2 regions of the Streptomyces sp. NPDC090021 genome follow, and region 1 is predicted to be linked to the other one. Evidence: predicted binding sites of a transcription regulator. Region 1 holds the regulator's gene; the other holds the start of a gene.

Region 1 (6,873 bases):
TCGCCCGGGTTGAGCCGTTTCACCGACACGGCGTGCCGGCCCTCCGGCCCGTCCAGGACGAACTCCGCCCCTGCGGGGACCTCTTCGACCACGAACACCGGGGCCGTCATGACGCACTCCTCATCTGCATTTCCTTCAACATGCTCTGTGCCTGGGCCAGTTCGGCCGCCAGGACCTCCACCAGCTGCGCCGCCGGAAGCGCTCTCGCCAGCCGGTGCCCCTGGCCCGCCCACAGGGCCATGCCCTGCGGGTCCCCGGCCGCCGCTGCGGCCTTGCGCAGCCCCGAGGTCAGGTGGTGGACCTGGGGGTAGGCGGCCGGGGCGTAGGGGCCGTGCTCCCGCACGAAGCGGTTGACCAGCCCCCGTGCCGGCCGCCCGGAGAAGGCCCGGGTCAGTTCCGTCCGGACGAAGAGCGGATCGGTCAGCGCCTTCTTGTGGACGGGGTCCGCTCCCGATTCGGGGCACACCAGGAAGGCCGTGCCGAGCTGCGCCGCCGCCGCGCCGGCCGCCAGCAGCGCGGCGATCTGCGCGCCCCGCATGACCCCGCCCGCGGCGATGATCGGCAGGGCCACGGCTTCCCGTACCTGCGCCACCAGTGCGAGCAGTCCCACGGCCGCCGTGCCGTCGATCTGCGGGTCGTCCCGGTGGGTGCCCTGGTGGCCGCCCGCCTCGACGCCCTGGACGCAGACGGCGTCGGCGCCCGCCTGCTGGGCGCTGCGGGCCTCCTCGACGGAGGTCACGGTGACGACGGTGTACGTGCCGGCCTTGCGCAGCGCGGCCAGCGCCGTGGCGTCGGGACAGCCGAAGGTGAACGACACCACCGGGACCGGGTCCTCCAGGAGGATGGCGAGCTTGGCGTCGTAGCCGTCGTCGCTGGTGCCGATGATGTCCTCCTCGGCGAGCGAGATCTCGTACCAGCTCGCCTCGCCGGCCAGCTGCCCGCGGTACGCCTCCACCGCGGCCGGGTCGACGTGCCCGGTCTGCGGCATGAAGAGGTTCACGCCGAAGCGGTACCGGGTGAGCGCGCGCACCTGTTTGATCTCCTGGTACATCCCGTCGGCGGTCTTGTAGCCCCCGGCGAGGAAGCCCAGCCCGCCCGCCTCGCACACGGCGGCGACGAGCGGCGGGCAGGAGGCGCCGCCCGCCATGGGAGCCTGCACGATCGGGGGGAGGGAGAGACCGTTCGCGGCGGTGGACATGGACTGCATCGTGCCACGTCCCGCCCATGGGGCCGAATCACCGCATCCGCCTGGCATAGCCGGCTCCCGGCGGGCCCGCGGGCGGCTGCCGGGGCACGCGAAGAGCCCGGCCGGGGGCGTCCCCGGACCGGGCTCGAAGCGGTGCGCGGCCTTCGGTCAGCGACCGTTGAACGCGTCCTTCAGACGGCTGAACAGGCCCTGCTGGCCCGGCGCGAACTGGCCCATGGGCCGTTCCTCGCCGCGCAGCTTCGCCAGCTGGCGCAGCAGCTCCTCCTGCTGGGCGTCCAGCTTGGTCGGGGTGGTCACCTCGACGTGGACGATCAGGTCGCCGCGCCCGCCGCCGCGCAGGTGGGTGACGCCGCGCCCGTGCAGCGGGATCGCCTGGCCGGACCCGGTGCCGGGCCGGATGTCGATCTCCTCCAGCCCGTCGAGCGTCTCCAGCGGGCATTTGGTGCCCAGCGCCGCCGCCGTCATCGGGATGGTGACCGTGCAGTGCAGGTCGTCCCCGCGCCGCTGGAAGGTCGGGTGCGCCAGCTCGTGGATCTCCACGTACAGGTCGCCGGCGGGGCCGCCGCCGGGGCCGACCTCGCCCTCGCCCGCGAGCTGGATCCGGGTGCCGTTCTCGACACCGGCCGGGATCTTGACCGTGAGGCTGCGGCGGGAGCGGACCCGGCCGTCGCCCGCGCACTCGTGGCAGGGGGTCGGGACGACGGTCCCGAAGCCCTGGCACTGCGGGCAGGGGCGCGAGGTCATGACCTGGCCCAGGAAGGACCGGGTGACCTGCGAGACCTCACCGCGGCCGCGGCACATGTCACACGTCTGCGCCGAGGTGCCGGGGGCGGCGCCCTCGCCGGAGCAGGTGGTGCAGACGACGGCCGTGTCGACCTGGATGTCCTTGGTGGTCCCGAAGGCCGCCTCGTCGAGCTCCAGGTCGAGGCGGATCATGGCGTCCTGGCCGCGCCGGGTCCGCGAGCGCGGGCCGCGCTGCGAGGCCTGGCCGAAGAAGGCGTCCATGATGTCGGAGAAGTTGCCGAAGCCGCCCGCGCCGAAGCCGCCGGCTCCGCCGCCACCGCCGGAGGCGGACAGCGGGTCGCCGCCGAGGTCGTAGACCTGCTTCTTCTGCGGGTCCGAGAGCACCTCGTAGGCCGCGTTGATCTCCTTGAAGCGCTCCTGCGTCTTCGGATCCGGATTCACGTCCGGGTGGAGTTCACGCGCGAGGCGCCGGAAGGCCTTCTTGATCTCGTCCTGCGATGCGTCGCGGCGCACGCCGAGAACGGCGTAGTAGTCCGTGGCCACTTACGACTCCGCCAGGATCTGTCCGACGTAACGTGCCACTGCGCGTACCGCTCCCATCGTTCCGGGGTAGTCCATGCGGGTCGGTCCGACCACGCCGAGTTTGGCGACCGTTTCGCCGCCCGAACCGTAACCGACCGAGACGACCGACGTGGAGTTGAGCCCCTCGTAGGCGTTCTCGTGCCCGATCCTTACGGCCATCCCCGACTCGTTGGCCTCGCCGAGCAGCTTGAGGAGCACGACCTGCTCCTCCAGCGCCTCCAGCACCGGCCTGATCGTCAGGGGGAAATCGTGTCCGAAGCGGGTGAGATTGGCGGTACCGCCGATCATCAGCCGCTCCTCCGCCTCCTCCACCAGCGTTTCGAGGAGGGTCGACAGCACGGTGGAGACCGTGCTGCGGTCGTCGGCCTCGAAGGACTCCGGCAGGTCCTGGACGAGCGGCGGCACGTCGGTGAAACGACGGCCGACGACCCGGCTGTTGAGCCGGGCCCGCAGGTCGGCCAGCGAGGCCTCGCCGAAGGGGCTCGGGCAGTCGACGAGCCGCTGCTCGACCCGTCCGGTGTCCGTGATCAGCACGAGCATCAGGCGCGCCGGGGCGAGCGAGAGCAGCTCCACGTGCCGGACGGTCGACCGGGTCAGGCTCGGGTACTGGACGACCGCCACCTGCCGGGTGAGCTGCGCGAGCAGCCGCACCGTGCGGCCGACGACGTCGTCGAGGTCGACGGCCCCGTCGAGGAAGTTCTGGATGGCCCGGCGCTCGGGCGTGGAGAGCGGCTTGACCCCGGCCAGCTTGTCGACGAAGAGGCGGTAGCCCTTGTCGGTGGGGATCCGGCCGGCGCTGGTGTGGGGCTGCGCGATGTAGCCCTCCTCCTCCAGCACCGCCATGTCGTTGCGCACGGTGGCGGGCGAGACGCCGAGCCGGTGCCGCTCGGTGAGCGCCTTGGAGCCGACCGGCTCCTCCGTCCCGACGTAGTCCTGGACGATGGCGCGCAGCACTTCGAGTCTGCGTTCGCTGAGCATCGCGCACACCTCCAGCGTGATCCGTTGCCGTGTTCCGACGTGTTCCGACGTGTTCTGACGTTCGTTGGCACTCTGTGGGTTCGAGTGCCAGAGAGCCCCCGCTCAGTGTACGGCCGGGTGGTAAGACCATGGCAAGGGAGGCCCGCCAGGGTAGCGTCGCGGCATGGACGTGCGATGGGAAGAGGTGGGCTGGGAACGGCTCACCGGACGGACCGGCCGACGGCGTCTGCCGGTGTGGGACTGCACGGTGGGGCTGGTGGTGGGGGACGAGTCCGTACTCCTGATCGACCCTGGGTCGTGCGTGCGCGAGGGCGCCGGGGTGCGGGCCGAGGCCGAGCGGCTGACGGGCCGGAGCGTGACCCATATCGCATTCACGCACGGCCATTTCGATCACGTCCTGGGTGCGTCCGCCTTCCCCGGGGCCGAGGTCTACGGGGCGGTCGGACTGGCCGCGCTGCTCGCCGCGGACCGCGCGGAGCTGCGCGGGGACGCGGTGCGGCACGGGCTCGCCGAGGCGGAGGCGGCCGAGGCCGTGGAACGGCTGGTGCTGCCCGGCCATCAGGTGTCGGGCGAGTGGACCCTCGACCTGGGCGGGGTGCAGGTGCTGCTGGCCAACGTGGGGCCCGGGCACACCGGGCACGACCTGGCCGTCTTCGTCCCGGGCGACCGCGAGACGGTGTTCTGCGGGGACCTGGTGGAGGAGTCGGGCGAGCCGGTGGCGGGTCCGGACGCGATGCCCCGGCAGTGGCCCGCCGCCCTGGACCGGCTGCTGTCGCTGGGCGGCGAGGACGCGTGGTACGTACCCGGTCACGGAGCGGTGGTCACCGCGGAGTTCGTCCGTGCGCAACGCGCCACACTGGCGGCCCGTTCCGGCGTGTCGTAGGCGGGACGCGCACGGCTCTTCTAGTGTCGGCCGGATGCGCGAGTACTCCCCCGACCTGACCCCGCAGTGGAAGCGGCCCAGGGCCGTCCCCGAGGTCGCCGCCGAACCGGACCTGGTCGTCGAGGTGGCCGGTACGGACTTCTGCGGCGCGGTGGTGGCCTGTGAGGCGGGCACGGTAACCCTGGAGGACCGCTTCGGCAAGCGCCGGGTGTTCCCGATGGAGCCGCGGGGCTTCCTGCTGGACGGCGCGGTGGTCACCCTGGTCCGCCCGCCGCGGGGCCCGGCGGCGCCGGCCCGGACGGCCTCGGGGTCGATCGCCGTCCCCGGAGCCCGGGCGCGGGTGGCCCGGGCGGGCCGGATCTACGTCGAGGGCCGCCACGACGCCGAGCTGGTGGAGCGGGTCTGGGGCGACGACCTGCGCATCGAGGGCGTGGTGGTCGAGTACCTGGAGGGGGTCGACGACCTGCCGGCGGTGGTGGCGGACTTCGGTCCGGCGCCGGACGCCCGGCTGGGGGTGCTGGTGGACCATCTGGTGCCGGGCTCGAAGGAGTCCCGTATCGCCGCCGCGGTGACCTCGCCGGACGTGCTGGTGGTGGGTCACCCGTACGTGGACGTCTGGCAGGCGGTGAAGCCCTCGGCGCTGGGCATCGCCGCGTGGCCGGTGGTCCCGCGCGGCCAGGACTGGAAGACGGGCGTCTGCCGGGCCCTGGGCTGGCCGGAGAACATCGGGGCGGCCTGGCAGCACATCCTGTCCCGGGTGACCTCCTACAAGGACCTGGAGCCGACCCTGCTGGGCCGCGTGGAGGAGCTCATCGACTTCGTCACGGGTGACGGTGGGGCCTGACACCCTCGAAGGTTCCGAAGTCGCTCGTGTCCAGCTCGATGCCGAGCAGTTCCAGCGGCAGCGGCTCACCGAACTTCGAGACCCTCTGGGAGCGGTAGTCGGCGTCGTCACCCCTGCCGGCCGGGATCGTCAGCAGGACGCACTGCGCGACGATGGGGTCGATGATCAGGTAGGCGGGCACCCGGCCCGCGGCGTAGACGGAGCGCTTGACCACGTAGTCGCGGTCGACGCTGGTCTTGGAGACGACCTCCACCACCAGCGTGATCAGCTGCGAGGGCAGGAGACGGCCCGACCCGGGCTGCGCCTCGCGATCCAGGACCACCAGATCGGGCACGGGTTCGCTCGCCTCGTCGACGATGTCGACGTCCTGGGTCTGCAGGCGCGCCCACCGCTTGCGCGGAATCTGATCCTGCACGTCCTCCACGATCAGGTTGTGCACCAGATCGGGGCCGGCCATCATGACGATTTCCCCCCGGAGGAGCTCGGCCTTGACTCCGTCGGGAGGCTGGAACCCCTCGAAGAACTTGGCCATCCCACGCTCGTCCACAGCGGTCATCTCCGTGGTCCTCCACATCCGCCGCGTGCTGTCGGCGGCAGCCTAGGGACAGCGTAGGCAGTCCGGACAAGGATCCGGGGGTATTCACTCCGCCAGGTGATCAGTCGACCAGGTCCCGGACCACCGCGTCGGCCAGCAGCCGTCCGCGCAGGGTCAGCACGGCCCGCCCGGCCTCGTAGGGGCCCGGCTCCAGGAGGCCGTCCGCGAGGGCCCCGCGGGACGCCGCGAGGCCGGCCGGGGCCAGCAGGGACAGCGGGACGCCGTCCACGAGTCGCAGCTCCAGCAGGATCCGCTCCACGCGGCGGTCCTCGTCCGAGAGGAGTTCGCGCCCCGCGCCCGGGGAGCGTCCCTCGGCGAGGGCGGCGGCGTAGGCGCCGGGGTGCTTGACGTTCCACCAGCGCACCCCGCCCACGTGCGAGTGCGCGCCGGGACCCGCGCCCCACCAGTCGGCGCCGCGCCAGTACAGCTCGTTGTGCAGGCAGCGCCCGGCCTCCGAGGTGGCCCAGTTCGACACCTCGTACCAGGAGTACCCGGCCTGGGCCATGACCTCGTCGGCGATCAGGTAGCGGTCGGCGTGGACGTCGTCGTCGGTCATGGGGACCTCGCCGCGGCGGATCCGGCGCGCCAGCTGCGTGCCCTCCTCGACGATCAGCGCGTAGGCGCTGACGTGGTCCGGGCCGGCTCCGAGGGCGGCGGCGAGGGAGTCCCGCCAGTCCTGGTCCGTCTCGCCCGGCGTCCCGTAGATCAGGTCGAGGTTGACGTGCTCGAAGCCCGCCGCGCGGGCCTCCGCCACGCACGCCTCGGGGCGTCCGGGGGTGTGGGTGCGGTCCAGGACCTTCAGGACGTGCTGCTTGGCGCTCTGCATGCCGAAGGAGACCCGGTTGAAGCCCCCGGCGCGCAGCTCGGCCAGGTACGCCGGGTCCACGGACTCCGGGTTGGCCTCCGTCGTGACCTCGGCGTCGTCGGCCAGGCCGAACTCGTCCCGGATCGCCGCGAGCATCCGTACGAGGTCGGCGGCGGGCAGCAGCGTCGGCGTGCCGCCGCCGACGAAGACGGTGCGGACGGCCCTCGGGTCGTCG
Region 2 (6,873 bases), on a different contig from region 1:
CCGACGCACTCCTTCAAGGACCGCGTCGTGGCCATCGCCGTCGAGGCCGCCCGCGCCTTCGGCTTCACCACCCTGTCCTGCTCCTCCACCGGCAACCTGGCCGGCGCCGTCGGCGCCGCGGCCGCCCGGGCCGGCTTCCGCTCCTGCGTGTTCATCCCGCACGACCTGGAGCAGGGCAAGGTGGTCATGGCCGGTGTGTACGGCGGTGACCTGGTCGGCATCGAGGGCAACTACGACGACGTCAACCGCTTCTGCTCCGAGCTCATCGGGGACCCGCTGGGCGAGGGCTGGGGCTTCGTCAACGTCAACCTCCGCCCGTACTACGGCGAGGGCTCCAAGACGCTGGCCTACGAGATCTGCGAGCAGCTCGGCTGGCAGCTGCCCGACCAGATCGTCATCCCGATCGCGTCCGGCTCCCAGCTCACGAAGATCGACAAGGGCCTGCAGGAGCTGATCAGGCTCGGCCTCGTCGAGGACAAGCCGTACAAGATCTTCGGCGCCCAGGCCGAGGGCTGCTCCCCGGTGTCGACCGCCTTCAAGGCCGGTCACGACGTGGTCCGCCCGCAGAAGCCGAACACCATCGCCAAGTCCCTCGCGATCGGCAACCCGGCGGACGGCCCGTACGTCCTGGACATCGCGCGCCGCACCGGCGGCTTCGTCGAGGACGTGACCGACGAGCAGGTCGTCGAGGCGATCAAGATCCTCGCGCAGACCGAGGGCATCTTCGCCGAGACCGCGGGCGGCGTGACCGTCGGCGTGACGAAGAAGCTCATCGAGAACGGGCAGCTCGACCCGGCGCTGACCACCGTCGTCCTCAACACCGGTGACGGCCTCAAGACCCTGGAGGCGGTGGCCGCGGACAGCGGGCAGACCGCCACCATCCGCCCCAGCCTGGACGCGTTCCGCGCCGCCGGCCTGGCCTGACCACCCTCCACGCAACTCCGGAAAGGCAGTAGCGCCATGAGCGTCAACGTCCGCATCCCCACCATCCTGCGCACCTACACCGGCGGTCAGGCCGAGGTCCCGGCCGAGGGCGCGACCCTCGCCGAGGTCATCGAGTCCCTGGAGAAGAACCACCCGGGCATCGCCGCGCGCGTCCTGGACGACCAGGGCAAGCTCCGCCGCTTCGTGAACGTCTACGTCAACGACGACGACGTGCGCTTCGAGGGCGGACTCGCGGCGGTCACGCCGGACGGCGCCGGTGTCTCGATCATTCCGGCCGTCGCGGGCGGCTGCTGACCCACCCGGTAAACGAAATTACCCCCTCCGCTAAAAGCGGAGGGGGTAATTCTGCTTGATTGGGCACGGTACAGTTGGGGAAGTCCCCTCCGCTGGACTTGCCCGCCGCATATGAGCGGGTCGCGTGAGGGTCGACATCGGGCCAATGTGCGGGTGCGGTATGGGGCTTTGGCGAGATATGTCTGGCCCGACTTGCCCTGGAATATTCCAAATTTTCACTCTATTTCAATGTTTCTCGGTGTCCAGATTTCTCGTCGGATTGACCTGTTGCAGACAGCACTCGCGCAGATACATTCAGCCTCGGTCGAAGCGTTCCGACGCAAGTTCTGACCCGGTAACGCGAAGTGCGTTCCCGCGCAAGGGCCAGTAATAGGGGAGTTAGGCATGGCTCAGGGCACCGTCAAGTGGTTCAACGCGGAGAAGGGCTACGGCTTCATCGCGGTCGACGGTGGTGCGGATGTGTTCGTCCACTACAGCGCCATCCAGATGGACGGGTACCGCACCCTTGAAGAGGGTCAGCGGGTCGAGTTCGAGATCTCGCAGGGCCAGAAGGGTCCGCAGGCGGACATGGTCAAGCTCGCGCTCGGCTAGTCCCGGAGCATCGACCACCGACGCTCGGTCTTCCGTCGAAGACCCGGAAGACCCACGAGGGGCCCACATCCCGGACACGGGATGTGGGCCCCTCGCGTGTGCGGCGCGCGCGCCCGCGTTCCTTGCCGGAGCCGCTTGCGCCCACCCGTCACCCGACCGCCACCCCTCACCGGGGCTTCTTCGAAGCCGCTTGCGCCCACCCGTCACCCGACCGCCACCCCTCACCGGGGCTTCTTCGAAGCCGCTTGCACTCTCGGGGGTCGAGTGCTAATCATTGGCGTTAGCACTCTACGAGTGAGAGTGCTACTGAACGAGGACCGGGTCGGTGAGGCCCGCAGGGTCCGGTGGGAAGGAACCGCCGGGCACGCAGGCCGTCCGTCGCGGGCGCGGGCGCGGTCCTGGGAGCAATCCACCGCTGTCCGGGAGGACCACTTCAGATGGCCAAGATCATTGCGTTCGACGAGGAGGCCCGCCGCGGCCTCGAGCGCGGGATGAACCAGCTCGCCGACGCCGTCAAGGTCACCCTTGGCCCCAAGGGTCGCAACGTCGTCCTTGAGAAGAAGTGGGGCGCCCCCACGATCACCAACGATGGTGTCTCCATCGCCAAGGAGATCGAGCTCGAGGACCCGTACGAGAAGATCGGCGCCGAGCTGGTCAAGGAAGTCGCCAAGAAGACGGACGACGTCGCCGGCGACGGTACGACCACCGCCACCGTCCTGGCTCAGGCGCTCGTCCGCGAGGGCCTGCGCAACGTGGCCGCCGGTGCCAACCCGATGGCCCTCAAGCGTGGTATCGAGAAGGCCGTCGAGGCCGTCTCCGCCGCCCTGCTCGCCCAGGCCAAGGATGTCGAGACCAAGGAGCAGATCGCTTCCACGGCCTCCATCTCCGCCGCCGACACCCAGATCGGCGAGCTCATCGCCGAGGCCATGGACAAGGTCGGCAAGGAAGGCGTCATCACCGTCGAGGAGTCCCAGACCTTCGGTCTGGAGCTGGAGCTCACCGAGGGTATGCGCTTCGACAAGGGCTACATCTCGGCGTACTTCGCCACCGACATGGAGCGCATGGAGTCGTCCCTCGACGACCCGTACATCCTGATCGTCAACTCCAAGATCGGCTCGGTCAAGGACCTGCTGCCGCTCCTGGAGAAGGTCATGCAGTCCGGCAAGCCGCTGCTGATCATCGCCGAGGACGTCGAGGGCGAGGCCCTGTCGACCCTGGTCGTCAACAAGATCCGCGGCACCTTCAAGTCCGTCGCCGTCAAGGCCCCGGGCTTCGGCGACCGCCGCAAGGCCATGCTCGGTGACATCGCCATCCTCACCGGTGGCACGGTCATCTCCGAGGAGGTCGGCCTCAAGCTGGAGAACGCCGGTCTCGACCTGCTCGGCCGCGCCCGCAAGGTCGTCATCACCAAGGACGAGACCACCATCGTCGACGGTGCCGGTGACAGCGACCAGGTCGCCGGTCGCGTGAACCAGATCCGCGCCGAGATCGAGAACTCCGACTCGGACTACGACCGCGAGAAGCTCCAGGAGCGCCTCGCGAAGCTGGCCGGCGGCGTGGCCGTCATCAAGGCCGGTGCCGCGACCGAGGTCGAGCTCAAGGAGCGCAAGCACCGCATCGAGGACGCCGTCCGCAACGCGAAGGCGGCCGTCGAGGAGGGCATCGTCGCCGGTGGTGGCGTGGCCCTGCTGCAGGCCTCCGCGGTCTTCGAGAAGCTGGAGCTCGACGGTGACGAGGCGACCGGCGCCAACGCCGTGAAGCTCGCGCTGGAGGCCCCGCTGAAGCAGATCGCCGTCAACGGTGGTCTCGAGGGTGGCGTCGTCGTCGAGAAGGTGCGCAACCTCCCGATCGGCCACGGCCTGAACGCCGCGTCCGGCGAGTACGTCGACATGATCGCCGAGGGCATCATCGACCCGGCGAAGGTCACGCGCTCCGCGCTGCAGAACGCCGCGTCGATCGCCGCGCTGTTCCTGACCACCGAGGCCGTCATCGCCGACAAGCCGGAGAAGGCCGCGGCCGCTCCGGGCGGCATGCCGGGCGGTGACATGGACTTCTGATCGGCCCCTGGCTGATCGGCTGTTCTCGAACGAGGGCGGCACCCCGACGGGGGTGCCGCCCTCGGGCGTTCCCGGGACCGGAAGCGCAACGAAAACGGTCAGAACGCGGTGTCGAGCGCGAAGTCGAACGGCGCGGGGATCCGCAGGACCTCACCGAAGGACACCGTCGTGCGGGCGCGGTAGCCGTGGGGCGACGGGTCGTGGAAGCAGGTGATCTCCGCGTCCTGCATGTCGACGACCAGGTAGACCGGGACGAGGCGTCCGTAGACGTCGAGCTTCTCGTTCCAGTCGGCGTCCCGGGTGGAGACGGACGTGAACTCCGCGACCAGGGACAGTGCCGTTGCGTCCGCGTGACGGCCGTCCTCCTCGAAGGCGGACCCGTCCGCGACGAAGAGGTCGGGGCAGAAGGCGCGCTCCGCCTCCGCGAACCGGAAAAGGAAGGGCGCGACGTCCGCGTAGTGGCCCTTGGGCCCTCGGGCCTGCAGCTGTTCCCGCAGCGCACGCATGGGGTGGTAGTAGCGGAGCCTGGAAAACGGTGACACGACGATCTTCCCCCGGATGAGCTCGGCCTTGAAGCCGTCTGGCGTGTCCATCTCCGCGACCGTGCGCAGGAGGTCCTCGAAGGTCGGTGGCGCCGACAAGGCATCTATGGGTGTGGCCCGCTCGATCATGATCGTCACCGTATTCCTCCGGATGGCGTGCAGCGCTGAGCCCGTGCCGTTCAAGGCTAGTGTCGCGGTGCGGGCCCCACCCGGTCCCGGGAGCGGTCCCCTCGATCGGGTGGTGAAAACCGCTGGCCGGGGTGGGTGGGGGCGTGTGACCGTACGGCCATGGGGAACTCCGTCGCTTGTCCCGTGCTGCGCACCGCCGATCCCGCCGAGGCGTACGAGAAGGCGCGACATCTCTGCGCGCTGCCGGCCACGCGCTACGCGCAGGTGTACGTGGGGGCCGAGCTGCGGACGGTCGCGGCCGTGGGCGCGGGGCCGGCCTCGGTGCGGTGGGAGGGGTGCCGGCCCGACGAGCCCGAGCCGGGCTCGTACTCCTCGCCCGCATACGACGGTGTGCAGCTCGTCCTCAACAGCGACCGCTGCGACTGGTCCGAGCAGGTCGCCGGGGTCCACACGCTCCACGTGCACGCGACCAAGCACGGCGACCCCGGCCGGGCCGAGCGGCTCGCCGCCGCGATCGGCGGGGCCGTGCCGGGCGCGCCGGAGCAGGGCTGACGTGGGGAGTTCGCGGGCGTACCCCGTCTACCGGACGGACGACCTCGACGAGGCGTACCGGCGGGCCCGGGTGCTCTGCGCGCGGATGCGGCCGCTCGAACCGGAGATGTGGCTGTGCGCGCAGGCGACCACCGTCACGGAGGCCCGGTCGCTGGGGGCGCTCATGCCGACGGGCCTGTTCGAGCCGTCGTACGACTGGGAGGCGGACGTCTGGTACCTGGGGGCCGCCCTGCCCGGCGGCGACCGGGAGCTGGCCGCCGTGCTGCCGCTGACCGTGGACTCGTACGCGGCTCCGGGCCCGGTCGAGGGGGCGCTCCTGCGGGCGGTGGGCGTGGGTGCGGCCACGTTGCTCTGGTACGGGGCCTGGCCCTGGGTCCCCGAGATACCGTCCCACTCGTCCGACCCGACCGACCAGCGCGTGGAGCTGGACGTCAACGGGGGGCACCCCGACGGCCGGCACACGGTGTACGTGCACTTCCGGTCCGCCGACGAGGCCGGTGCGGCGCATCTCGCCGCGGCCATCGGCGGGGCGGTGCTGGGGCCCGTACAGGTCGGCCGCTGACGCCCGGAGCGCGGGCGCGGCCGCATAGGCTGGGCGCATGGCTGACCTCTTCGTCAAGATCTGCGGGCTCAGGACCGCGCCGGACGTCGACGCCGCGGTGGCGGCCGGGGCCGATGCCGTCGGGTTCGTGTTCGCGCCCGGCAGCCCCCGCACGGTCGACGCGGCCACCGCGCGCGAGCTGGCCGCGCGGGTACAAGACACGGTGCTGACCGTCGGGGTGTTCCGCGGGCAGTCCGTCGAGGAGGTGCGCCGGTTCGCCGAGGAGAGCGGGGTGCGGGGCGTGCAGCTGCACGGCGAGGAGGGCCCCGAGGACTTCGCGGCGCTGCGCGCCGAGGGCCGCACCCTGCTGCGGGCCACCGCCGGGCGCGTGCGGCGCTGCGGTGAGTACGGCGAGGACCTGCTGCTGCTCGACGCTCCCGACCCGGGCTCCGGCAAGCCGTGGAACTGGGGGGCGGCGGACTTCACCGCGCCCGAGGGACGGTGGCTGCTGGCCGGCGGGCTGAACCCGGGCAATGTGCGAGAGGCGCTCGCGGCCACTGCGGCGTGGGGCGTGGATGTGTCCAGCGGTGTGGAGCGCGAGCGCGGGGTGAAGTCGCCGGAGCTGATCCGCGCCTTCGTCGAGGCGGCCCGCGGCCAGGGGGTGTCCTCGTGGTGACCCCCCTGGACACGGACGCGCCGCACGGGGCGGCGTGACGCCTGCGCGTCAGGAGGCCACGCGCCAGGACGCCGTGGTCAGGAGGCCGCGCGCCAGGACGCCGCGCGTCAGGGGGCCGTGCGTCAGGGGGTCGTGCGTCAGGACGCCGTGGTCAGGACGCCGTGCGTCAGGAGGCCGCGCGCCAGATCGTCATGTCGGCCATGAGCCAGCTGGGGTCCTTCGACAGGCCCGGCGCCGACTTGATCCCGATGACGAACAGCGCGATGTCCCCGGACGGGTGCTGCACGCAGACCTCGCTGCCGGCCGCCAGGACGTGCAGCGTCAGACTGTTCTGACGGGCGTACCTCAGCTCTTCGCGGCACGTTTCGAGGTTCCCGGTGCCCGCCTTCCGCGGCATCGAGAACACGCTCGCGTCACTCTCCATCTTGCAGCCGCTGGCCATCCCGCACTTCATACGGATGTCGCCCGTCCGGTCACCGTCCTCGTGCTGGACGGGTTCCTCGAAGCTGATGGAGTTCTCTTCGTTCAGCTTCAGCCCGGGATAGG

The links. The regulator HrcA, encoded in region 1, represses chaperone genes, less so after heat shock. The targets are predictions, from matches to a motif close to TTNGCACTCNGNNNNNCNGAGTGCNAA.
Region 2: the regulator HrcA is predicted to act here: its motif matches at 2,111-2,137, upstream of groL (chaperonin GroEL).

What each region holds. Positions count from the first base shown of each region.
Region 1 is NZ_JBIVFO010000033.1:33,952-40,824, reverse strand. It holds gene ACIPXC_RS25015 (16S rRNA (uracil(1498)-N(3))-methyltransferase) at 1-110, opposite strand, end outside; gene ACIPXC_RS25010 (nitronate monooxygenase) at 107-1,198, opposite strand; gene dnaJ (molecular chaperone DnaJ) at 1,355-2,494, opposite strand; gene hrcA (heat-inducible transcriptional repressor HrcA) at 2,495-3,511, opposite strand; gene ACIPXC_RS24995 (MBL fold metallo-hydrolase) at 3,675-4,394, shown strand; gene ACIPXC_RS24990 (DUF3097 domain-containing protein) at 4,429-5,238, shown strand; gene ACIPXC_RS24985 (Uma2 family endonuclease) at 5,216-5,812, opposite strand; gene hemW (radical SAM family heme chaperone HemW) at 5,895-6,873, opposite strand, start outside.
Region 2 is NZ_JBIVFO010000028.1:23,158-30,030, forward strand. It holds gene thrC (threonine synthase) at 1-924, shown strand, start outside; gene ACIPXC_RS22465 (MoaD/ThiS family protein) at 961-1,239, shown strand; gene ACIPXC_RS22470 (cold-shock protein) at 1,624-1,830, shown strand; gene groL (chaperonin GroEL) at 2,268-3,887, shown strand; gene ACIPXC_RS22480 (Uma2 family endonuclease) at 3,986-4,558, opposite strand; gene ACIPXC_RS22485 (hypothetical protein) at 4,718-5,110, shown strand; gene ACIPXC_RS22490 (hypothetical protein) at 5,112-5,672, shown strand; gene ACIPXC_RS22495 (phosphoribosylanthranilate isomerase) at 5,710-6,327, shown strand; gene ACIPXC_RS22500 (serine/threonine-protein kinase) at 6,494-6,873, opposite strand, start outside.